DNA from 4 places in the Streptomyces sp. AM 2-1-1 genome. Region 1 is predicted to be linked to each of the others. Evidence: riboswitches for the same ligand, from Rfam matches in the RefSeq annotation. Region 1 holds a riboswitch; each other region holds the start of a gene.

Region 1 (5,363 bases):
CTCGGAGATGCGGGTGGAGAGCGCGCGCGCCTCCGCGGAGTCGAACGGCAGGCGCAGCCGGAAGAAGACGTCCTGGAGGCCCATCGCGCCCAGACCCACCGGCCGCCAGCGGGCATTGGACCGGCCGGACTGCTCCGTCGGGTAGAAGTTGATGTCGACGACCCGGTCGAGGAAGGTCACCGCGGTGCGCACGGTGGCGTCGAGCCGCTCCCAGTCGATGTCCCCGTCCGCCACGAAGGCGCCCAGGTTGACCGAGCCGAGGTTGCAGACGGCGGTCTCGCCGTCGTCGGTGACCTCCAGGATCTCCGTGCAGAGGTTCGAGGAGTGCACGACCCTGCCCGGCTCGGCGGTCTGGTTGGCGGTGCGGTTGGAGGCGTCCTTGAACGTCATCCACCCCTGGCCGGTCTGCGCCAGGGTGCGCATCATCCGTCCGTACAGCTCGCGGGCGGGCAGCGTCCGGCGCGCCAGGCCCTTCGCCTCGGCGGCCCGGTAGGCGGTGTCGAACGCGTCGCCCCAGAGGTCGACCAGCTCGGGGACGTCGGCGGGCGAGAAGAGCGACCAGGCCGCGTCGGCGTCGACCCGGCGCATGAACTCGTCCGGGATCCAGTGCGCCAGGTTCAGGTTGTGCGTACGCCGCTGGTCCTCACCGGTGTTGTCGCGCAGCTCCAGGAACTCCTCGACGTCCGCGTGCCAGGTCTCCAGGTAGACGGCGGCCGCGCCCTTGCGCCGGCCGCCCTGGTTGACCGCCGCGACGGAGGCGTCCAGCGTCTTCATGAACGGCACGATGCCGTTGGAGAGCCCGTTGGTGCCCCGGATCAGCGAGCCGCGCGAGCGGATGCGGGAGAACGACAGACCGATGCCCCCCGCGTGCTTCGAGAGGCGGGCCACCTCGTGGTAGCGGCCGTAGATGGAGTCCAGCTCGTCCAGCGGCGAGTCCAGCAGGTAGCAGGAGGACATCTGCGGGTGGCGGGTGCCCGAGTTGAAGAGCGTGGGGGAGGACGGCAGGTACTCCAGCCGGCTCATCAGCCCGAAGAGCGCGGCCACCTCGTCCACCGCCCGGTCGGTGTCGTCCTCGGCGAGACCGGCGGCCACCCGCAGCATGAAGTGCTGGGGCGTCTCCAGCACCTGACGGGTGAGCGGGTGGCGCAGCAGGTAGCGGCTGTGGAGGGTACGCAGCCCGAAGTAGCCGAACCGGTCGTCGGCGCCGTCCACGAGCGCCTGGTCGACCAGTGCGTCCAGCCGGACCGCGTGCAGCGCCACGAAGTGGGCGGTGCGGTCCGCGATCAGGCCCTCGCGGTGACCGATGGCGACCGAAGCGGAGAACGACACCGCGCCCTCACCGGCCGCCTCGGCGGCGATCGTACGGGTGAGCAGCCGGGCGGCGAGCCGGGAGTAGGCGGGGTCGTCCGCGATCAGGCCGGCGGCCGACTCGGTGGCCAGGCTCCGCAGCTCCGCCTCGTCGGCATGCGCGCTGCGGCCGCGGAGCGCGGCGGCGGCGACCCTGCCCGGGTCGGTGTCCGGCAGGTCCGCGGTGAGGGCGGTCAAGGTGCGCAGCAGCGCGGCCCCGGGGCCGTCGGCGGGCTCGGTCGCCGCGGCGGCCGCGGGCACGGACGCCGGATCGGCGGGCGCGATGGTCACGGGTGGTGCTCTCCCTCACTCGGCCCTGGGCCGGCGGGGGAGGGGAGGGCCGCGGGGCGTGCCACCTGGAGACGGGCAACACCGCACACGGCGTCCACCGGCCCATCCGCGAGGCCCGGACGTACGGGCGTCCGGTTCGGGTGAGCCGGACGCGCTGTCGGCAGGTAGCCGGACTCGAAGGTGCGCGAAACGCGCGGTTCACACCGTTGCGGGACAGTTCCGGATTCGCACCGGATTCCCCTGCGACGACAGCGAGACGAGCATACATGTGGGGGGCGGTGCCGCGGACGCACCCCACATCTTGTGCCTGGGGTGCCGGGGGTCCCCGGGGGTCCCCGGGGGTGTCGTTACCGGCAGGAGACCGGGCCCACGGGGGGATCGCGCGGCGGCCGCCTCGGCCACACGGCACCGCCTCGGCCACACGGCACCGCCTCGGCCACACGGCACCGCCTCGGCCACACGGCACCGCCTCAGCCGGCGGCGCCCAGGTCCAGCCGGTAGGTGAGCAGTGTCAGGCCCGGGACCGGAGACCAGTCGCGTTCCGGGGTGCGCGCGAAGCCGAGCCGCCGGTAGATCCGGTGCGCGCCGGTCATGGCCGGCTGGGTGGACAGCACCAGCCCGGTGACCCCGGCGGTCGCCCGGGCCCGCGCCGCGCACGCCCGTACGAGCGCCTCCCCGGCTCCCCGGCCGCGTCCCGCCCTGTCCACCGCCAGCATCCGGAACTCCGCCTCGTCCGGCGCCGCGACGTCGCAGAGAGGGCTGCCGGGCGGGGCGTAGGCGACCCCGCCGAGCACGGTGCCGGTGTCGTCCACCACGACCAATACCTCCGCCCCGGCGGCGCGGCCGGCCACGTCCCGCAGTCTCGCCAGGTAGGGGTCGTCCTCGCCGAGGCTGAGCAGGCCGTCGCCGAGGTACGCCTGCGCCGTGATCTCGCCGAGGAGGGCGTACTCCTCGGGTGCGGCGCTTCTGATCGTCAGGTCCATCCCCCGATTTTCGCCGAACGCCCCGGTGCGCGTGCGACCGGGGCGGCTCAACCGCTCGCGCCCACCTCGTTGTTCGGGGCGCCGTCGCCGTTCGGCGGGAGGTCGCCGCGCTCGATCGGCTGCGAGCCGGGCGCCTCGCCGAGGGGCGGGAGGACCTTGTCGAGCTCGGCGTCGTCCGCCCGGTGGGCCGCGTCGGCCGCGGTGCGCAGGGTGGCGCGGTCCACGCCGGGGAGCCCGGCGCTGACCGTCACCACGACGTCTCCCTCGGTGCGGGCGTAGGCGTGGCCGAGGGCGGTCGCGCTGTACCAGCCGTCGTCCTCGTGCTCGCAGACGGTGTAGCCGGGCGAGCCGTCGGTGGGCTGCTTCTCGCCGCAGTCGGCGGGGGAGTACGCGGCGCGCTCCACACCGAGCTGGATCACGTGGCCGTTCCTGTCCGTGTACGAGCTGCCGAAACCGTCGTCGCCGAGCACGCCCACCGACTGCAGGGCCAGGGTGTATCCGGGGATCTCGGTGACGTAGACGTGGTCGGTGCGGGTCTGGAGGTGGGCCGCCCGCGCCTCCAGCTCGGCGGGGTCCGGTGCGCCGACCGGGGCCTCGCCGCCCGCGTCCGCGTGCTCGGTGCCGCAGCCGGCGAGGGTGAGGACCAGCAGTGCGGGCCAGAGGCCGTGCAGCCGGGTGCGAGATGTCATGAGCACATCCTTCCGTACGCGTGGGGTGGGAACGCCGCCGGGCCGCCGCGCCCCTCCGGGGAGAGGACGCGACGGCCCGGCGTGCGGTTCGCCCGGCGCGGGACGGGGCCGGTCAGTGACCGCCCGGCGCACCCACGGTGGCCGGCGGCAGCGTCGCCTCGACGCCCGCGTCACCGGCGTCCGCCGTGTAGTCCTCCGGGGAGGTCTCGTCCACGCCGGCGGGCGCCTTGACCGCGCGGAGGACGAGGGTCAGCACGACCACCACCACGACGTTCAGCACGAACGCGGTGAGGCCGATGTACCCGATCTCGCCGATGCCCGGGATCTCCTTCGACGATCCGCCGAAGTGCTTCTGGGTCGGCGAGGCCACGCCGTACGCCGCCAGGGTGCCGTACAGCATGCCGACCGCCCAGCCCGCGAGGAGCGCCCAGCGGTGGCACCACCGGGTGAACAGGCCGCCGACCAGGGCGGGCATCGTCTGGAGGATCCAGATCCCGCCCAGCAGCTGGAAGTTGATGGCCACCGTCTTGTCCATGGTGAGCACGAAGGCCAGCGCGCCGACCTTCACCAGGAGCGAGACCAGCTTGGAGACCTTCGTCTCCTGGGCGGGCGTCGCGTCCGGCTTCAGGAACTCCTTGTAGATGTTCCGGGTGAAGAGGTTGGCCGCCGCGATGGACATGATGGCGGCCGGTACCAGCGCGCCGATCCCGATGGCGGCGAAGGCCACCCCGGCGAACCAGTCCGGGAACATGTTCTCGAAGAGCTGCGGGATGGCCAGCTGGCCGTTGGCCACCTTGACCCCGGCGGCGATGGCCATGAAGCCGAGCAGCGCCAGCAGGCCGAGCATCAGCGAGTACAGCGGCAGGATCGTGGTGTTGCGCCGGATCACCTCACGGCTGCGGCTGGAAAGCGTCGCGGTGATCGAGTGCGGGTACATGAAGAGCGCCAGCGCCGAGCCCAACGCCAGCGTGGCGTAACCCCACTGGCCCGCGTCACCGGGGACGATCCCGGCCACCGGTTTGCCCGCGGACTCGTTGGCGGCGGAGAACTTCGCGCTCGCCCCCGCGAAGATGTCGTCGAAGCCGCCCAGCTTGATCGGGATGTAGATGATCGCGACCGCGATGACCAGGTAGATCAGACCGTCCTTGACGAACGCGATGAGCGCGGGCGCCCGCAGGCCGGAGGAGTAGGTGTACGCCGCGAGGACCGCGAAGGCGATCAGCAGCGGCAGGTCCTTGACGAACCAGTTGGTGCCTTCGCCGCCGCCGACGCCCATGACGTCCAGCACCGCCTGGATGCCGACGAGTTGCAGGGCGATGTAGGGCATCGTGGCGAGGATGCCGGTCAGCGCGACCGCCAGCGACAGGCCCCGGGAGCCGAAGCGCCCTCGGACGAAGTCGGAGGTGGTGACGTACCCGTGCTTGTGCGACACCGACCAGAGCCGCGGCAGGAAGGTGAAGATCAGCGGGTAGACCAGGATCGTGTACGGGACCGCGAAGAAGCCCGAGGCCCCCGCCGCGTAGATCGCCGCCGGGACGGCGACGAACGTGTACGCGGTGTACAGGTCGCCACCGAGCAGGAACCAGGTCACCCAGGTACCGAACGACCGTCCGCCCAGACCCCATTCGTCCAGGCTCTGCTCGTTCTCCGCGCGCCGCCAGCGGGCGGCCCAGAAGCCCATGACGGTGACCGCCAGGAAGAAGAAGATGAAGACGGCGAGTGCCACGCCGTTCACGCCGTCCTTCACGCGGAAGCACCCCCCTTGCGGGCGCGCTGGTCACGGTTCCACAGCGTGTACGCGATCATCGTCAGCCCGGTCGAGACGACCACCCAGAGCATCTGGTACCAGTAGAAGAACGGGATGCCGATGAACGTCGGGTCGGTCTTCGCGTACGAACCGACCCAGAGCAGCGCCACGAACGGAGCGGCGAGGCATATCGCGATGACCACCCGCAGGGGAGTCACCGCCGGGGGTTTCGCCGTCGGGGGTGGGGTGGGCGCTGACACTTCTGGCATGGACTGACTCCGTTCCTCGCTGACCGCCGATGGTCAC
Region 2 (5,363 bases), 3.5 Mb from region 1:
GTTGCTTACGTTCACCCTGCCAATGACGTCGAACGATTGCCTGGGTAAATGGAACACATCACGCTGCTGCTCGCGATAGTCGTCGCGACAGCTCTCGTGTTCGATTTCACGAACGGTTTCCACGACACCGCCAACGCGATGGCCACCACCATCTCGACCGGCGCCCTGAAGCCCAAGACAGCGGTGGCCATGTCGGCCGCCCTCAATCTGGTCGGCGCTTTCCTGTCGGTGGAGGTCGCGAAGACGATCTCCGGCGGGATCGTCTCCGAGGACGGCCTGAGAACCGAGGTCATCTTCGCGGCGCTCGTCGGCGCCATCCTGTGGAACCTGGTGACCTGGCTGGTCGGTCTGCCGTCCAGCTCGTCCCACGCCCTGTTCGGCGGCCTCATCGGCGCCGCGGTGATGTCCGCGGGCTGGTCCTCGGTCAACGGCGGCACCGTCGTCACCAAGGTCCTGCTGCCCGCCGTCGCCGCCCCGCTGGTGGCGGGTGCGGCCGCGATGCTCGCGACGAAACTGTCGTACCGCGTCAACCGGAACATCACCGACGAGGCGCAGCTGAAGTCGACGGCCAAGGGCTACCGGGCCGGACAGATCGCGTCCGCGGGTCTCGTCTCGCTCGCCCACGGCACCAACGACGCGCAGAAGACGATGGGCATCATCACCTTGGCGCTCGTCACCGGTGGCGTCCTCTCCCCCGGCTCGAACCCGCCGGTCTGGGTGATCTTCTCGGCCGGTCTGGCCATCGCGCTGGGTACGTACCTCGGCGGCTGGCGCATCATCCGCACGATGGGCACCGGGCTGACGGACCTCCAGCCGCAGCAGGGATTCGCCGCCCAGACCAGCGCGGCGACCGTCATCCTCGCCTCCTCGCACCTCGGCTTCTCGCTCTCCACCACGCAGTCGTGCTCCGGCGCGGTGATGGGGGCCGGGCTCGGCCGCAAGGGCGGGACGGTCAAGTGGTCCACCGCGACCCGGATGTTCGTCGCCTGGGGCCTGACGCTCCCGGCGGCGGGCCTGGTCGGCGCGGGCGCCGAGTTCCTGACCCGGCAGGGCACCTGGGGCATCGTGCTGGTCGCCGTGCTGCTCGTGGCGGGGTCCGGGGTCATCTGGCAGCTGTCGCGGCGCCGGCCGGTCGGCCACGCGGACATCGCCGGGGCGGAGCATGAGCCCGCGGACGTCGTCGCCGCGGCCGTCGTCGCCGTCTCCCCGCCGCCCGCCGCGGTGCCGGCCGCCGGTCTCCCGGTCACCGGTCTCACCGCCACCATCCCCTCGCCGCTCCCGACCCCCCTCCCCGCGACCACCGACCCGGCCCGTCCGGCAGCGGTGTAAGGACTCGCCCCCATGAAAATCGACTGGGCAGCACTCGCCACCGTTTTCGGTGTCAGCCTCGTGGTCACCGTGGCGCTGGTCGGCTTCTTCAGCCTCGGCGTCGTCGGCCTCGCCAAGCGGGCCGGCGAACTCCGCGGCAGTGTCTCCGGCTCGGCCTCCGCACTGGTGCGCACCGGCGCGTACGCCTCCTTCGCGCTGTGCGCGGCGGCGGTCGTGTACGGCATCTACCTGATCGTCGCCTGACCCGCTCCCCCCGGGGGCACCCCCTTTTCCGCTCGTCGGGCCGGACACCCCGTGTGTCCGGCCCGATGTGTGTCCGCGCACACTGCGGCCCCGCAGGTCAACGGCGAGTTGACTGGCCTTCGCGCTGCGTGGTGGACTGCCGGAGCCATTTCGGCGACAGCAGAGGAAGCCGGTGCGAATCCGGCGCGGTCCCGCCACTGTCACCGGGAGGCGGCGCCCCAGAGCCTGGTCACGGTCCGCAGCGCGGACCCGCGGACCGGCGAGGGAACGCCGCCGTTCCGGGAGCCAGGACACTCTCGTCGCCGTTTCGTCGAACCAGGGCGCGGACCCTGAGTGAGGACACACGCCATGCCCGGCCGCCGTGCGCCCGACCCTCTGCCGACCCCCCTGGGGACCCTGCGTCGCACGGCGGGCTGAGCGGTGCGTGGAGCCCGCGTCTTCGCGTACGGGGCCACAGCGGGGCTGGTCGCCGACCGGCTGCTGGGCGACCCCCGGCGGGGCCATCCGGTCGCTGGCTTCGGCCGGGCCGCCGCCGCCGTGGAGCGGCGTCTGTGGCGCGACCACCGGGGCCGGGGCGCGTTGCACACCCTGGTGTGCGCCGGGGCCGCCGTGGGGGCGGCCGCGCTCGCGGCCCGTGCCGTACGCCGCACTCCCGGCGCTGCCGTCGCGCTGACGGCCGCCGTCACCTGGTCCGTCGTCGGCGGTACGTCGCTGGGGCGCGAGGCCAGGTCCATCGGCGCGGCGCTCGACGCCGGGGACGTCGAGGCGGCCCGGAAGCGACTGCCGCATCTGTGCGGCCGCGATCCGCAGGCGCTCGACGGTCCGGGGATCGCCCGTGCCGTCGTGGAGTCCGTCGCGGAGAACACCTCGGACGCCGTCGTCGGCGCCCTGGTGTGGGGTGCGCTGGCCGGGGTCCCCGGGCTGGCCGGCTTCCGCGCGGTGAACACGCTCGACGCGATGGTCGGTCACCGCTCGCCGCGCCACCGCCGTTTCGGCTGGGCCTCGGCCCGGCTGGACGACGTCGCGGGCTGGCCGGGTGCCCGGCTCACCGCCGCCCTCGCGGTGGCCGCCGGCGGGCGGCCGGCGCAGGCGGTCCGGGCCTGGCGCGCCGACGCCGGCCGCCACCCGAGCCCGAACGCGGGCCCGGTGGAGGCCGCGTTCGCCGGGGCGCTCGGCGTACGGCTGGGCGGGACGCTCGCGTACGGCGGGCGGGTCGAGCACCGGCCGGTGCTGAACGGCGCGGGGGGACGGGACGTGAGCGTGGAGAGGGGCGACATCGAACGGGCGGTACGGCTGTCGCGCCGGGTCGGTGTGCTGGCCCTGGTGGTCTGCGCCGCCGGACGGCTGGCCGCGGAGCGACTGGTGGCCGGGCGACCGGCGGGACGAGCGAGCACGGAACGGGGACGGGCATGAGCGGCGGCACCGGCACACGGCGGGGCGGCGGCCTGCTCGTCGCGGGCACCACCTCGGACGCCGGGAAGAGCGTCGTCACGGCGGGGATCTGCCGGTGGCTGGTGCGCCAGGGGGTGAGGGTCGCCCCGTTCAAGGCGCAGAACATGTCACTGAACTCCTTCGTGACCCGGGAGGGCGCCGAGATCGGGCGGGCTCAGGCCATGCAGGCGCAGGCCGCCCGGGTGGAGCCGTCCGCGCTGATGAACCCGGTGCTGCTCAAGCCCGGTGGCGACCGCTCCAGCCAGGTCGTGCTGATGGGCAGGCCGGTGGGCGAGATGAGCGCGCGCGGCTACCACGGGGGCCGGCAGGAGTCGCTCTTCGGGACGGTCGTGGAGTGTCTGGAACAGCTCCGGGGTACGTACGACGCCGTGATCTGCGAGGGGGCGGGCAGTCCGGCCGAGATCAATCTGCGGCGCACCGACATCGTCAACATGGGGGTGGCGAGGGCCGCGCGATTCCCGGTGCTGGTCGTCGGCGACATCGACCGGGGCGGGGTGTTCGCCTCGTTCTTCGGTACGACGGCGCTGCTGAGCGCCGAGGACCAGGAGCTGGTCGCGGGGTACCTCGTCAACAAGTTCCGCGGTGACGTGTCGTTGCTGGAGCCGGGTCTGGACATGCTGCTGGGGCTGACCGGGCGGCGGACGTACGGAGTACTGCCCTTCACCCGCGGCCTCGGCATCGACGAGGAGGACGGGCTGCGCGTGTCGCTGCGCGGCAGCGTCCGCGAGTCGGTCGTGGCCCCTCCGCACGGGGAGGACGTGCTGCGGGTCGCGGTGTGCGCGGTGCCGCTGATGTCGAACTTCACCGACGTGGACGCGCTCGCCGCGGAACCGGGTGTGATCGTGCGGTTCGTGGACCGGCCGGAGGAGCTGGCCGACGCGGACCTGGTCGTGGTGCCCGGTACCCGGGGCACCGTGAAGGCGCTGGAGTGGCTGCGCGCCCGGGGGCTCGCGGACGCCCTGGTCCGGCGGGCGGCCGAGGGCCGTCCGGTGCTGGGAATCTGCGGCGGCTTCCAGGTGCTCGGCGAGCGCGTCGAGGACGAGGTCGAGTCCCGGGCGGGGGTGGTGGAGGGTCTGGGCCTGCTGCCGGTCCGTGTCCGGTTCGCGCGGGAGAAGACGCTGGCCCGGCCGGTCGGTACGGCGCTCGGCGCGCCGGTCGAGGGGTACGAGATCCACCACGGCGTCGCCGACGTGCGGGGCGGCGAGCCCTTCCTGGACGGGTGCCGGGTGGGCCAGGTGTGGGGGACGCACTGGCACGGGTCGCTGGAGAGCGACGCGTTCCGGCGGGCGTTCCTGGCGGAGGTCGCCCGGGCCGCCGGGCGGCGGTTCACCGCCGCCCCGGACACCAGCTTCGCCGCGCTCCGTGAGGAGCAGCTGGACCTGCTGGGCGACCTGATCGAGGAGCACGCGGACACCGATGCCCTGTGGCGCCTGATCGAGGAGGGCGCCCCGGCGGGGCTGCCGTTCGTCGGACCGGGCGCCCCGGTGCTGCCGGGGGCGGGGGCGGACGTGGGGTCCGTGCCGTCGTCCGCACCCCCACCCGCACCCGCATCCCGGTCCGCACCCGCGCCCGCACAGCCGCCGGTCGCCCTGCGTACGGACCTTTCCGACCCCGTCCCGGACATCTCTCTGGAGGCCTTGTGAACACGCCGTATCCGTTCACCGCGATCGTCGGTCAGGACGACCTGCGGCTCGGGCTGCTGCTGAACGCCGTGTCGCCGGCGGTCGGCGGGGTGCTGGTGCGCGGGGAGAAGGGGACCGCGAAGTCCACCGCCGTACGCGCGCTGGCCGCGCTGATGCCGCGGGTCGCGGTCGTGCAGGGCTGCCGGTTCTCCTGCGATCCGGTCTCCCCCGACCCGGCGTGCCCGGACGGCCCGCACCCGGCGGCGCCCGGCGTCGCGCGGCCGGCGCGGACGGTGGAGCTGCCGGTCGGGGCCTCCGAGGACCGGCTGGTCGGCGCGCTCGACATCGAACGGGCGCTCGCCGAGGGCGTGAAGGCCTTCGAGCCGGGTCTGCTCGCCGACGCGCACCGGGGCATCCTCTACGTGGACGAGGTCAACCTCCTCCACGACCACCTGGTGGACCTGCTGCTGGACGCGGCGGCGATGGGTGCCTCGTACGTGGAGCGTGAGGGCGTCTCCGTACGGCACGCGGCGCGATTCCTGCTGGTCGGCACGATGAACCCCGAAGAGGGCGAGCTGCGGCCGCAGTTGCTGGACCGGTTCGGGCTGACGGTGGAGGTGGCCGCCTCCCGGGACACCGATCTGCGGGTGGAGGTCGTGCGGCGGCGTCTCGCGTACGACGACGATCCGGCGGCCTTCGCGGCGGTGTGGGCCGACG
Region 3 (5,363 bases), 4.5 Mb from region 1:
AAGCCGCGGAGCTCCGCCGGGACGGGGACGGGCGCGGACGGCAGGACGACGGCCGGGACGGGGGCGATGGGCGCCGCGGCAGGTGGCGCGGCGGGCGCCGGAGCGGCGGGCACGGCGCGCACCACCGGTACCGGCAAGGCGGCCGGCGGCGCCGCGGGCACGACGGGCACCGGCATGACCGGCGCCGGTACGCACCCGGGTTCCGACGCCGCGGCCGGCACCCGGCCGCTGGCAGGCGCCGGCGCGGGTACGAGGTCCGCCGCCGACATGACCAAGGGCGATCTCGCGGGGCGGGAGGAGATGATCCGCTCCGAGGAGCAGCTGCGGGTCGGCACGGAGGAGTACGAGAGCGGACGGGCCCGCCTGCACAAGTACGTCGTGACCGAGGAGGTCACCCGTACGGTGCCCGTCTCGCACGAGGAGGTGCGCATGGTCCGCGAGCCGCTGGCACCCGGCGAGAAGGTGACCGGGCAGACCGCCATCGGCGACCAGGACGTGGAGGTGACCCTGCACGCCGAGCGGGCGACCGTGCGCAAGGAGGCCGTGCCGGTGGAGCGCGTACGGCTGGAGAGGGAACGGGTGACCGAGCAGAAGGAGGTCTCCGCCGAGGTCCGCAAGGAGAAGATCGACTACGCGGACGGCACGGACGCGGGGACCGGCAAGGACAGGGGCGGCGGTGAGTTCGGGAGGGGTCGGCGCCACTAGCCGGACGCCGCCGCCGGCGGCGCGACGGGCCGGGACGCCGCCCGGCCGTCCGGGGTCATGACGAACGGGGTGCGGGGCGGGTCCGTGCGACGGATCCGCCCCGCACCCCGTGTGCCCCACGCCCGACGTCACACGCCGTCGAGGGGCGCGGAGCGGACGGCCGCCGGCAGGAACCGCACGCTGGGGCGCCCTCGCGGGCCCTCCCGGGTGACCACCGACCGCACCCGGTAGACGTCCGCGATCAATTCCTCGGTGATCACCTCGTCCGGGGTGCCCGCCGCGACCACCCGTCCCCCGTCCATCACGGTGATCAGATCGCAGAAGGTCGCGGCCAGGTTCAGGTCGTGCAGGGCGACGACACAGGTGAGGGGCAGTGAGGACACCAGTGACAACAGCTCCAGCTGGTGCTGGATGTCGAGGTGGTTGGTGGGTTCGTCCAGGAGCAGTTCGCGGGGCTCCTGGGCCAGGGCGCGGGCGATCTGGACCCGTTGGCGTTCGCCGCCGGACAGGGTGTGCCAGGACTGCCCGGCCCGGTCCGTGAGTCCGGTCCGCTCCAGGGCCCGCCGGACGGCTGCGTCGTCCTCCGGCCCCGGTGCGGACCAGGCGCGGCGGTGCGGGATGCGGCCCAGGCGTACGACGTCGAGCACGCTCAGTTCGACCTGGGTCGCCGCGTGCTGGTCGACCACCGCGACCCGCTGGGCCACCGTGCGCCGGCCGGTCGCGGCGAGCGGCTCCCCGTCGAGGGTGACGAGGCCGCCCTCGGGCGGCAGGACACCCGCGAGCACCCGCAGCAGGGTGGACTTCCCGGAGCCGTTGGGGCCGATGAGGCCGACGGTGGAGCCGGGCGGCGGGGCGAGGGTCACGCCGTCGAGGATGAGGCGGCCGCCGGCCGCGCGGCTCACCCGGTCGGCCCGCAGCCCGGTGTCGTGGGCGCTCATGCGACACGCCGGGTGCGGTACAGGACCAGGACGAAGGCGGGGACGCCGATCAGTGCGGTGACCACGCCCACCGGCACCTCCTGCGGATCCAGCACGGTCCTCGCGAGGGTGTCCACCCAGACCAGGAAGATCGCGCCGGCCAGCGCGGTCACCGGAAGCAGCCTTCGGTGTCCCGAACCGGCGAGGGCACGGGCGGCGTGCGGCAGCACCAGGCCGACGAAGCCGATCGCCCCGGCGGAGCTGACCAGCGCGGCGGTCAGCAGCGCCGTGGTGCAGAGCAACACGGTCCGGGTGCGGGTTACACGGACGCCGAGGGTGGCCGCCGCGTCCTGGCCGAACGCGAAGGCGTCGAGCGTACGGGCGTGGCCCAGGCAGATCAGCAGGGCGAACACGACCACCCCGGAGCAGAGCCGGACGTCCGTCCAGCCGACTCCGCCGAGCGAGCCGAGCAGCCAGAAGAGCACCCCGCGTGTCTGCTCGGCGTCGGCGGCGGTCATCACGACGAAGGAGGTGAGCGCCGAGAAGAGCTGCATCGCCGCCACGCCCGAGAGGACGACCCGGTCCGTGCTGCCGCCGAGGGTGTGGCTCAGCAGGAGGACGAGGGCGAACGAGGCGAGCGCCCCCACGAACGCGCCCGCCGAGAGGGACACCGCTCCCCCGCCGACGCCCAGCACGACGACCACGACCGCGCCGGTCGACGCCCCGGAGGAGACGCCGAGGACGAACGGGTCGGCGAGGGGGTTGCGGAGCAGGGACTGCATGACGGTCCCGCACACCGCGAGCCCGGCGCCGCAGACCGCGGCGAGCAGGGTGCGCGGCATCCGGAGGTCCCACACGATGCCGTCGCGGAGCGGACTCAGTTCCGTGGTGCCGAGGCCCAGATGTGCGGCCACCACCGACCACACGTCGGCGACGGAGATCCGGGCCGGCCCGATGGTGACGGCGACCGCGACGGAGAGCAGGAGGAGAAGGACACCGCCGCCCCACAGGAGCGGCTTGGGCAGCGTGCGCAGGGCCGTCCGGCGCCCGGCCGCCGCAGGGGGGCGGGGAGCGGTGCCTTCGAGAAGACCCGACGGCCGCCGGAGACCCGTGCTCACCGGTTCGTGGCCGGCCGTCGTCCGGTGGTCGGCCGTCACCCGGCGAGCCCGAACCCGCGCAGCCCCGCCGCGACGCGCTCGATCCCCTCCACCGTGCGGATGGTGGGGTTCATGGCCTGGCCGCTGAGCAGGACGTACCGCTTGTTCCGTACGGCGTCCATGTTCCTGGTGGCCGGGTTGGACTCCAGGAACGCGATCTTCTTCCCGGCGCTCTCGGCGGTCTGCGCATCGCGGGTGAGGTCGCCGATGACGAGGACGTCCGGGTCACGGTCCGCGACGGTCTCCCAGTTGATCTGGGGCCACTCCTCGTGGGTGTCGTCGAAGACGTTCTCCGCGCCGAGTGCGGTGGTGATGATGCCGGGCGCCCCGCAGCAGCCCGCCATGTAGGGGGCCTGGGAGTTGGCGAACCAGTAGAGCAGCGTGGTGCCGGAGGCGTCGATGCCCGCCGTCGCCTTCGTCACCCGGTCCCGGAGACCGGCGACGAGCGCCTCCCCGCGCTCCCGGACACCGAACACCGCGGCCAGGTCGCGTATCTCGGTGTAGACGCTGTCCAGCGTGAGGGAGGCGGAGCGGGCTCCGTCGCCGTCGCCGCTGTTGTCCTTGCCGGTGCAGTCGGCGGGCGAGACGTACGTGGGGACGCCCAGGTCCTCGAACTGCTCCCGGGGGGCGACCCCGCCCTTGCCGAGTGTGGACTCGAACGAGGCGCTGACGAAGTCGGGTTCCCGCTCCAGCACCTTCTCCGAGGAGGGGGCGTTGTCGGAGAGCCTCGGCACCCCGGCGTTGGCCTTCTCCAGGCCCTTCATGACGGGATCGGTCCAGGTGGCGGTGGCGGCGAGCCGGTCGGCGAGGCCGAGGGAGAGCAGGATCTCCGTCGATCCCTGGTTGAGGGAGACGGCGTGGTGCGGGGCCGCGGCGACGGTGACGGTGCGTCCGCAGTTGTGCAGCGTCACCGGATAGCCGTCCCCGGAGTCGGCGGACGCGCGGGAGGCGCCCGGTGTGCCGGCGCCACCCCCGCAGGCGGTCAGCAGCAGGATTCCCGCCGTCAGCAGGGCAGCGGAACGGGCGGAACGGGCCATGGGCGGCACGAGGTACCTCGGCGTCTCTGGGCCCATGCGCGGGGCCCGTTGTACGGAGTACTGCGTCCCGTACGGGGCGCAGGGCGCCAGCAGGTCTTCGGACTCGGGTTCGTGCGGACGGGGCGCCTTCCCAGGACACCCGTGGGTCTCCCAGTGGCCATGGCCCCGCCCGTCCCCCTCACCGCTGCGCGTCAGTTCCGGATTCGCACCGGATTCCCTGACCCCTGTGTGGAGTACGACTGGCACTGGGAAGCTATCACGCCCTTCCGGGCGCTCCGGGCCCCGCTCCGGTCCCGCACGGCTGCCCCGCGGGACCGGAGCGGCCGGGCGGTCCCGGACGGTGATCGTGTGACGGCTCCCTCCGGCTCCGACCGCTCAGGGGAGACGTAACGCGATCACCGCGTTGTGGCCGCCGAACCCGAAGGAGTGGCTGACGGCACGGCGGACGGGGACGGGCCGGGGCGCTTTGGTGACGCAGTCGATGTCGAACCCGGGCGCCGGGGCGTCCAGGTTGGCGATCGGCGGGACGAGTTGGTGCTGGAGGGTGAGCACGGTGAGCGCGGCCTCGATGGCACCCGCCGCCCCCATGCAGTGGCCGAGCACCCCCTTGGGGGCGGTGACCGGTGGCCGGTGGGGGTAGGCCCGGGCGATGAGGGCGGCCTCGGTGGCGTCGTTGAGCGGGGTCGCCGTGCCGTGCGCGTTGACGTGGCCGACGTCCTCGGCGCACCAGCCGGCATCCCGCAGGGCGGCTTCGACAGCCGCTCCGGCCACCTTGCCGGAGGGATGCGGACTGGTGGGGTGGTGGGCGTCGGTGGTCGCCCCGGTGCCGGCGATCAGGGCCCGGGGTACCGCTCCCCGGGCCAGCGCGTCCTCGGCCCGCTCCAGCACCATGATGGCGGCCCCCTCCCCCATGACGAGGCCGGCGCGGTCCTCGGCGAACGGGCGGCAGAGCCGCGACGGGTCGCCGTCGGGCAGGGCCGCGGCTCCGGAGCGGGCCAGGCCGGTCATCGCCACCGGGAAGACGATCGACTCGGTGGCCCCGGCGACGGCGATGTCGCACTGGCCGCTCACCAGCATGTCCCGGGCGACCGACAGGGCCGTGACCCCGGAGGAACAGGCCGTGCACGGCGCCAGACTGGGGCCGGTGGCGCCGAGCTGGATCGCGATTTCGGCGGCCGGCATGTTGGGGATGGTGAGGAGGATGCCCGCCGGTGAGGACGCCTCGGCGCCCTGCCGGTCCAGCACCACGGCCTGCTCGGAGAGGGCCGCCGACCCCCCGCTGCTGGTGCCCACCACGACCGAGACCCGGGCGCCGTCCCAGCCGCCCGGGTCGAGCCCCGCGTCGGCCACCGCCTCCCGTGCGGCGAGCACGGCGAACTTGACGTACTTGCCCATCCGGTAGGCGGTACGGCCGCCGACGGCCTCGTCCAGGTCGATGCCGGTGACCGTGCAGGCGAAGTCGACCGCGCACCCGCGGAGTTCGGGAACGGTGCGGGCCGAGGACACCCCGGCGAGCACGCCCTCCCAGGTGGACGCCGTGTCGTTGC
Region 4 (5,363 bases), 2.0 Mb from region 1:
CGCCCAGCTGCAGGAGACCTCCTACGCTCTGGCCCGGTCCGCCCTCTCCGAGGACGAGATCGCAGCGGTGATCTGGGTGGCCGTCGCCATCAACGCCTTCAACCGGGTGTCCATCATGAGCAAGCACCCGGTGCGAGCCGTTCCGGCGCAGTGACACCACCGGCCCCAGGCGATCTGGGGCCCGCACCGTCGCTCTCGGCCGTTCCCGCCGTTCCCGCCGGTGCAAGCGTTCTTGCCGTGCCTGCCTCTCGCGGGCTGACGTACGGGGCCGCGTACGCCTCACGCCCCTGTCGGCCGACCGGACACGGTGGACCTCCCGTCCGCTGCCCACCTGTTCGGTTTTCCTCGAACTCCAATCAAAATGTCCCTCTGCGTGTTATTTGGGGCATATCACTACATGTGCACCTTAGGTTGTGGAACGACTCCACTCGGGTGGCGCGGTGTGCCGCCCGGTCGCGCGTTCCGGGAGTGCCGTGCGGGGGCTCCCGGCGGCGGACGACGCCACGGGGCCAGGAACGAGGAAAGGCAGAGCAGGTGAACGTGGTCGGCGTCATCATCTCCGGGGCGGTCGCGCTGGTGATCACCGTGGCACTCACCGCGGTCGTCCGCGGGCTCGCCCCGGTCATCGCGGCGAAAGGCGGCCGCCGAGGGCCCCGGCGGACCGTCGGCGCCGGTGTCGCCGTCGTCCTGGCGACCACCGGCGTGATGGTGGCCGCCCCCCGCCTGGGCCTTCCCGAACCCGGCGCGGGCGTGCGCTTCCTGCTCACCGCGTCCGCCGCGGTCGCGGTACTCGGACTGGTGAAGGAGGTGCGCCCGGTCGGTGCCCGGACGGAACTCGTCCTGCGCACCGTCCTGGCGGCACTCGTCGCCGCGTTCTCCGGGCTTTCCCCGGTGGCGGCAGTGGGCGGAGCCGTCCTCATGGTGCTCCTCACCCACGCCCTGCAACTGCTGGAGGGCTCGGACGGCACGGCGGCCGGAGTGACCGTGGTCCTCGCCGCCGGACTGCTCGCCTGCGCCGCCGTCGACCACCACCCCGGTGCCGTGCTGCTGCTCGCCGTGGCCGGCGCCTCGGTTCTCGGCGTGATGCCGTACAACTGGCCGCCCGCGCGCGTCTATTACGGCTCCTGCGGCTCGCAGTACACCGGCTTCCTCCTCTCCGGCGCAGCCCTGCTGGTGCTCTCCGAGGCCCCCGACGGGAGCGCCGCGTGGGTGTCGGTCCCCGTGCTGATGACGATGACGCTCGCCGATCTGGTCCTCGTCCTGCTGTCCCGGAAGAAGGCGGGCCGGTCCTTCCTGGCAGAGGCCCAGGACCACGCGGTGCACCGGCTCCGCCGCCTGCGCCTGACGCCCAGGGGAGCGGCGGTCACCATGATCCTGACGACGGCGGCCTGCGCGTCCACCGGCACCCTCATCCACACCGGGGTGATCCACCCCGCGGTCGGCCTGGCCGTGCCGGCGGGCGCCGCCCTCGCGGTGCTGGCGCTGCTGCGCGTACCGGTCCACTCCGCACCCGCGCCGCGTACCGGCGTACGCCGTAAACCCGTCAAGGACGCCGCGGCCCCGCAGACCGCAGCGGGTACGCCGTCGCGGCGGGCGGCCTCCGTGCCCGGCCCCGCACAGCAACTCTCCACCCCCGGTCGGAAGGCGGCTGCGACGCCCTCGCGGGCATCCACCGCACCGCAGATCGCCGCGACCAGGAAGTCGTCCGAGGGGCGCCCCTCTGACCTGGCCGGCGACCGGCGCTGAACCTTCTCGCACCGGCTGCTCCGACCGCTCTCCGGAGGGAGGCTCGGGCAGGGCCGGTCCGTCCTACGCGCGGGCCGCCGCGCCGCCGGAGCCCGGGAGCGGGGCGCCCAGCGTCAGGTTCCACCGGCCCGCCCGCCCGGTGAGGGCGACGAGGGAGAGGGGCGCCACGTCGAGGCGCCAGAACGCCGCCGGGGGAAGGGCCACCGCGTGTACGACCGCCGCGCGGACGACGGCGGGTTCCGCGACCACCAGGACCCGCCCGTCCCCCTCACTCGCGCCGTCCGCCCCGGCGAGCGAGTCCAGCCAGCCGCCCACGCGTCCGAGCAGGCCGTGCAGGGACTCGCCCCCGTGCGGCGCCGCCGCGGGATCACCGAGCCAGGCCGCGACGCCCTCCGGTTCGCCGGCGGACACCTCCGCCAGCCTCCGCCCCCGCCACCGCCCCATGTCCCAGTCGTGCAGGACCGGTTCGGGGACGGGCCTCACTCCGAGCGCCCGCGCCGTACGCAGACAGCGTTGCGAGGGACCCGACAGGTGGCGCCCGGCGTCCGGGACCGCCGAAGCGGCGGCACGGGCACGGCGCTCGCCCGCGGGATCGATCGGACGTGCACCGTCCCCGGCCTCGCCGTCGTCGGCGCCCGCGAACCTCGCCTCGCGCAGCGCCGGCCCCGGAGCCGGTGAGAGGAACGTCACCCGCAGCGTCATTCCGTCCATTTCCTCTCGCTCAACGCCCATTCCCCATGGGTACGTTGGGGATCGACCGGCACATCGCACCATGGCGGCCCCCGAACACAGGCGCTATGGTCTGACCAGCATGACGACGGAGCACGGAAGTCCGGTGAGAATCCGGCACGGTCGCGCCACTGTGAACCCGTAACCGCGGGAAGTCAGACCCAGCACCGTCGTCTCAGGCACCACGATCGGGACGCGTGTTCCCCCAGGAGGTTCTGCCATGGCACATACTGCCGCACCCGCAACCGGCGTACCCGCCGTCACCCCCCTCTCGCTGAAGGCGATCGCCCCGTGGGCCGTCTTCTTCGGCGTTCTCATGCTCGTCCTGCTGTACTTCGTCGGCGCCGAGCAGGGAGCTACCTCGCTCATCTCCGGCGAGGCCGTGCACGAGTGGCTCCACGACGGCCGTCACCTCCTCGGCTTCCCCTGCCACTAGGACACGGGGAAACCGAACTCCATGAACTCCCTATCCGTTCGAGCGCTCCTGCTCCGCGGCATGCTCGCGGGCCTTGTCGCGGGCGCCGCGGCGCTCCTCGTCGCCTACTTCCTCGGTGAGTCGCGCGTGGACGCGGCCATCGCCCTGGAGGAGGCCCACAGCCACGTTCACAGCCACGACCACCACGGCGGTGAGGAGTTGGTCAGCCGCACGATGCAGGCCACCGGCGGTCTCGCCACCGGCATCCTCGTCTTCGGCGTCGCCGTCGGCGGCATCGCGGCACTCGTCTTCTGCTATGCCCTCGGCCGCATCGGCGCCTTCGGCCCCCGGGCCACCGCGGCCCTGGTCGCGGGGGCGGCGCTGCTCTCCGTGTACGTCGTACCGTTCCTCAAATATCCGGCCAACCCGCCGGCCGTGGGCGACCCGGACACCATCGGGCAACGTACCGGCCTGTTCTTCCTCATGGTGGTGCTCAGCGTGCTGCTCGCCGTCGCCGCCGTGATCGGCGGGAGGAGGCTCGCACCGCGCCTCGGCAACTGGAACGCGACGATCGCCGCGTCCGCCGGATACGTCGTGCTGATCGGGCTCGCCTATGTGTTCCTGCCGTCGTTCGACGAGGTGGGCGCGGACTTCCCGGCGAGCCTGCTCTGGGAGTTCCGGCTCTCCACCCTCGCCGTCCAGGCCACCCTCTGGGTGAGCTTCGGGCTGGTCTTCGGCGCCCTCACCGAACGGCTCCTCCTCCCCTCGCGGGAACGGGGCGCGGCCACCCGGGAGAGTGCTCCCCGGCCCGCCGGGGTGGTCGGCTGACGTGTGCGTGTGCGGCCGGAGAAGTCCTCTCCGGCCGCACACGTCCCGCACGCCGCGACGGTACCTGCCGACGGTTCACTCCCCGACAGGCCCGGCCGTCAGTCGTCGGCGCCGGGGAAATCGCCGTTCAGCGCGGCGGCCATCCGCAGGTGCGGCTTGGCCTCCTCGTGCCGCCCCTGGCGCTCCAGCGTGCGTCCGAGGAGCAGCCGGGCGTAGTCCTCGACGGGGTCGCGCTCCAGCACGGTCCGCAGCTCCGCCTCGGCCTTCCCGAGCCGCGCCGAGTGGTAGTAGGCCCGGGCGAGCAGCAGCCGCGGGGCCACCTGCTCGGGAACCTCCTCCACGAGCCCACCGAGGATGCGCGCCGCCGTCAGGTACTCCTTGGCGTCGAAGAACATCTCCGCGCGGTTCCACCGGTCGGCGGCCGTGCCGAACTCGTAGTAGCCCTGGTCCATCTGCTTCCTCCTCTGCCGCCGGCGAAGAGGCCGTTCCCGGTCTCCCGCCCGTGTGATCGCGACAACCCACCTCTGTCGTTGAAAATTCCACCAAATTGGCCGGGGGTGTACGGCGGGCTCGCGGCGACGCCGCCGGACGTTCGGTGAGGTGCGGGGCATGACGGGAGGCGTCCGGACGAGGAGGGCGTGGCCGTGACCTCGTCCGCCCGTCGCGTCACCGCCGGGGGAGCCGTCGCCCCTTCGCGAGGACGTGCCACCCTGGTGCTGCGCAAGAGCCCGGACCACAAGGACCAGCGGCTGTCGCTGCGCACACTGTGACGGACCCGACCGCCCCCGTCGCGACGGCCGTCCTTGGGAGGGTTTCTCCGTGTTGCATCTGCGTCTGATCGTCCCGGCCGACCGCACGGAGGAGGTGCTGAGCCTGCTGGAGGGCAGTGTCGGCACCACTCATCTCGCGGTACTGCCGGGCGCGGCCCGCTCCCCGGCCGGTGACCTGGTGCTGTGCGACGTCGCCCGGGAGGCGGGGGACGAGCTCATCGGCGGGCTGCGAGGGCTCGGCATCGACCGCACGGGCTCCATCACGGTGGAGAACCTGGATCTGACGCTCTCCGCGCACGCCGAAGAGGCGGAGGAGCAGGCTCCGGGCGAGGGTGCGGACGCCGTGCTGTGGGAGGAGCTGACGGAGGTCACCCACGAGGAGTCGACGTTCAGCATCACGTACGTGGCGTTCCTGACGATCGCCACGATGCTGGCGGCCGTCGGTGTCATGCTGGACAACGCGATCCTGATCGTCGGCGCCATGGCGGTGGGACCCGAGTTCGGCCCGTTGGCGGGGGTCTCCACCGCTCTGGTGCAACGGGCGCCGCGTCTGGTGGCCCGCTCGTTGGTGGCCCTGGTGGGCGGGTTCGCGGCGGCGATGGTGATGACGGCCGGGTTCGCGTGGCTGATGGACGCCTGCGGCCTGTTCACTCGGGCGATGGTCGAAGGTGACCGTCCCAACACCGCCTTCATCTGGCAGCCGGACATGATGTCGTTCGTGGTGGCGTTCCTGGCGGGCGTCGCCGGCACCCTGTCGCTGACCTCGTCGAAGTCGGCCGCGCTGATCGGGGTGACCATCTCGGTGACGACCGTCCCCGCAGCGGCCAACGCGGCGGTGGCGTTCAGCTACTCCGACTACGCGCAGACGATCGGGT

The links. Region 1 has a riboswitch for cobalamin ahead of PZB77_RS09620 (ribonucleoside-diphosphate reductase subunit alpha). Riboswitches for the same ligand answer to the same signal wherever they lie in the genome.
Region 2: linked by a shared signal. The riboswitch ahead of PZB77_RS25010 (cobalamin biosynthesis protein) and the one ahead of PZB77_RS09620 (ribonucleoside-diphosphate reductase subunit alpha) in region 1 are both predicted to bind cobalamin.
Region 3: linked by a shared signal. The riboswitch ahead of PZB77_RS29555 (ABC transporter substrate-binding protein) and the one ahead of PZB77_RS09620 (ribonucleoside-diphosphate reductase subunit alpha) in region 1 are both predicted to bind cobalamin.
Region 4: linked by a shared signal. The riboswitch ahead of PZB77_RS01285 (CbtB-domain containing protein) and the one ahead of PZB77_RS09620 (ribonucleoside-diphosphate reductase subunit alpha) in region 1 are both predicted to bind cobalamin.

Annotation. Positions count from the first base shown of each region.
Region 1 covers NZ_CP119147.1:2,292,756-2,298,118, reverse strand. Annotated here, with positions in the region: gene PZB77_RS09620 (ribonucleoside-diphosphate reductase subunit alpha) at 1-1,638, opposite strand, end outside; cobalamin riboswitch at 1,780-1,919, opposite strand; gene PZB77_RS09615 (GNAT family N-acetyltransferase) at 2,109-2,621, opposite strand; gene PZB77_RS09610 (hypothetical protein) at 2,669-3,310, opposite strand; gene PZB77_RS09605 (sodium:solute symporter) at 3,423-5,057, opposite strand; gene PZB77_RS09600 (DUF3311 domain-containing protein) at 5,054-5,326, opposite strand.
Region 2 covers NZ_CP119147.1:5,748,613-5,753,975, reverse strand. Annotated here, with positions in the region: gene PZB77_RS25020 (inorganic phosphate transporter) at 49-1,329, shown strand; gene PZB77_RS25015 (hypothetical protein) at 1,342-1,572, shown strand; cobalamin riboswitch at 1,734-1,868, shown strand; gene PZB77_RS25010 (cobalamin biosynthesis protein) at 1,993-2,985, shown strand; gene PZB77_RS25005 (cobyric acid synthase) at 2,982-4,667, shown strand; gene PZB77_RS25000 (putative cobaltochelatase) at 4,664-5,363, shown strand, end outside.
Region 3 covers NZ_CP119147.1:6,840,231-6,845,593, reverse strand. Annotated here, with positions in the region: gene PZB77_RS29570 (PRC and DUF2382 domain-containing protein) at 1-705, shown strand, start outside; gene PZB77_RS29565 (ABC transporter ATP-binding protein) at 834-1,643, opposite strand; gene PZB77_RS29560 (iron chelate uptake ABC transporter family permease subunit) at 1,640-2,656, opposite strand; gene PZB77_RS29555 (ABC transporter substrate-binding protein) at 2,776-3,825, opposite strand; cobalamin riboswitch at 3,887-4,075, opposite strand; gene PZB77_RS29550 (beta-ketoacyl-[acyl-carrier-protein] synthase family protein) at 4,192-5,363, opposite strand, start outside.
Region 4 covers NZ_CP119147.1:293,616-298,978, reverse strand. Annotated here, with positions in the region: gene PZB77_RS01300 (carboxymuconolactone decarboxylase family protein) at 1-154, shown strand, start outside; gene PZB77_RS01295 (undecaprenyl/decaprenyl-phosphate alpha-N-acetylglucosaminyl 1-phosphate transferase) at 535-1,746, shown strand; gene PZB77_RS01290 (histidine phosphatase family protein) at 1,810-2,448, opposite strand; adenosylcobalamin (AdoCbl) riboswitch at 2,560-2,650, shown strand; gene PZB77_RS01285 (CbtB-domain containing protein) at 2,696-2,911, shown strand; gene PZB77_RS01280 (CbtA family protein) at 2,933-3,718, shown strand; gene PZB77_RS01275 (tetratricopeptide repeat protein) at 3,817-4,170, opposite strand; gene PZB77_RS01270 (hypothetical protein) at 4,363-4,488, shown strand; gene PZB77_RS01265 (DUF389 domain-containing protein) at 4,538-5,363, shown strand, end outside.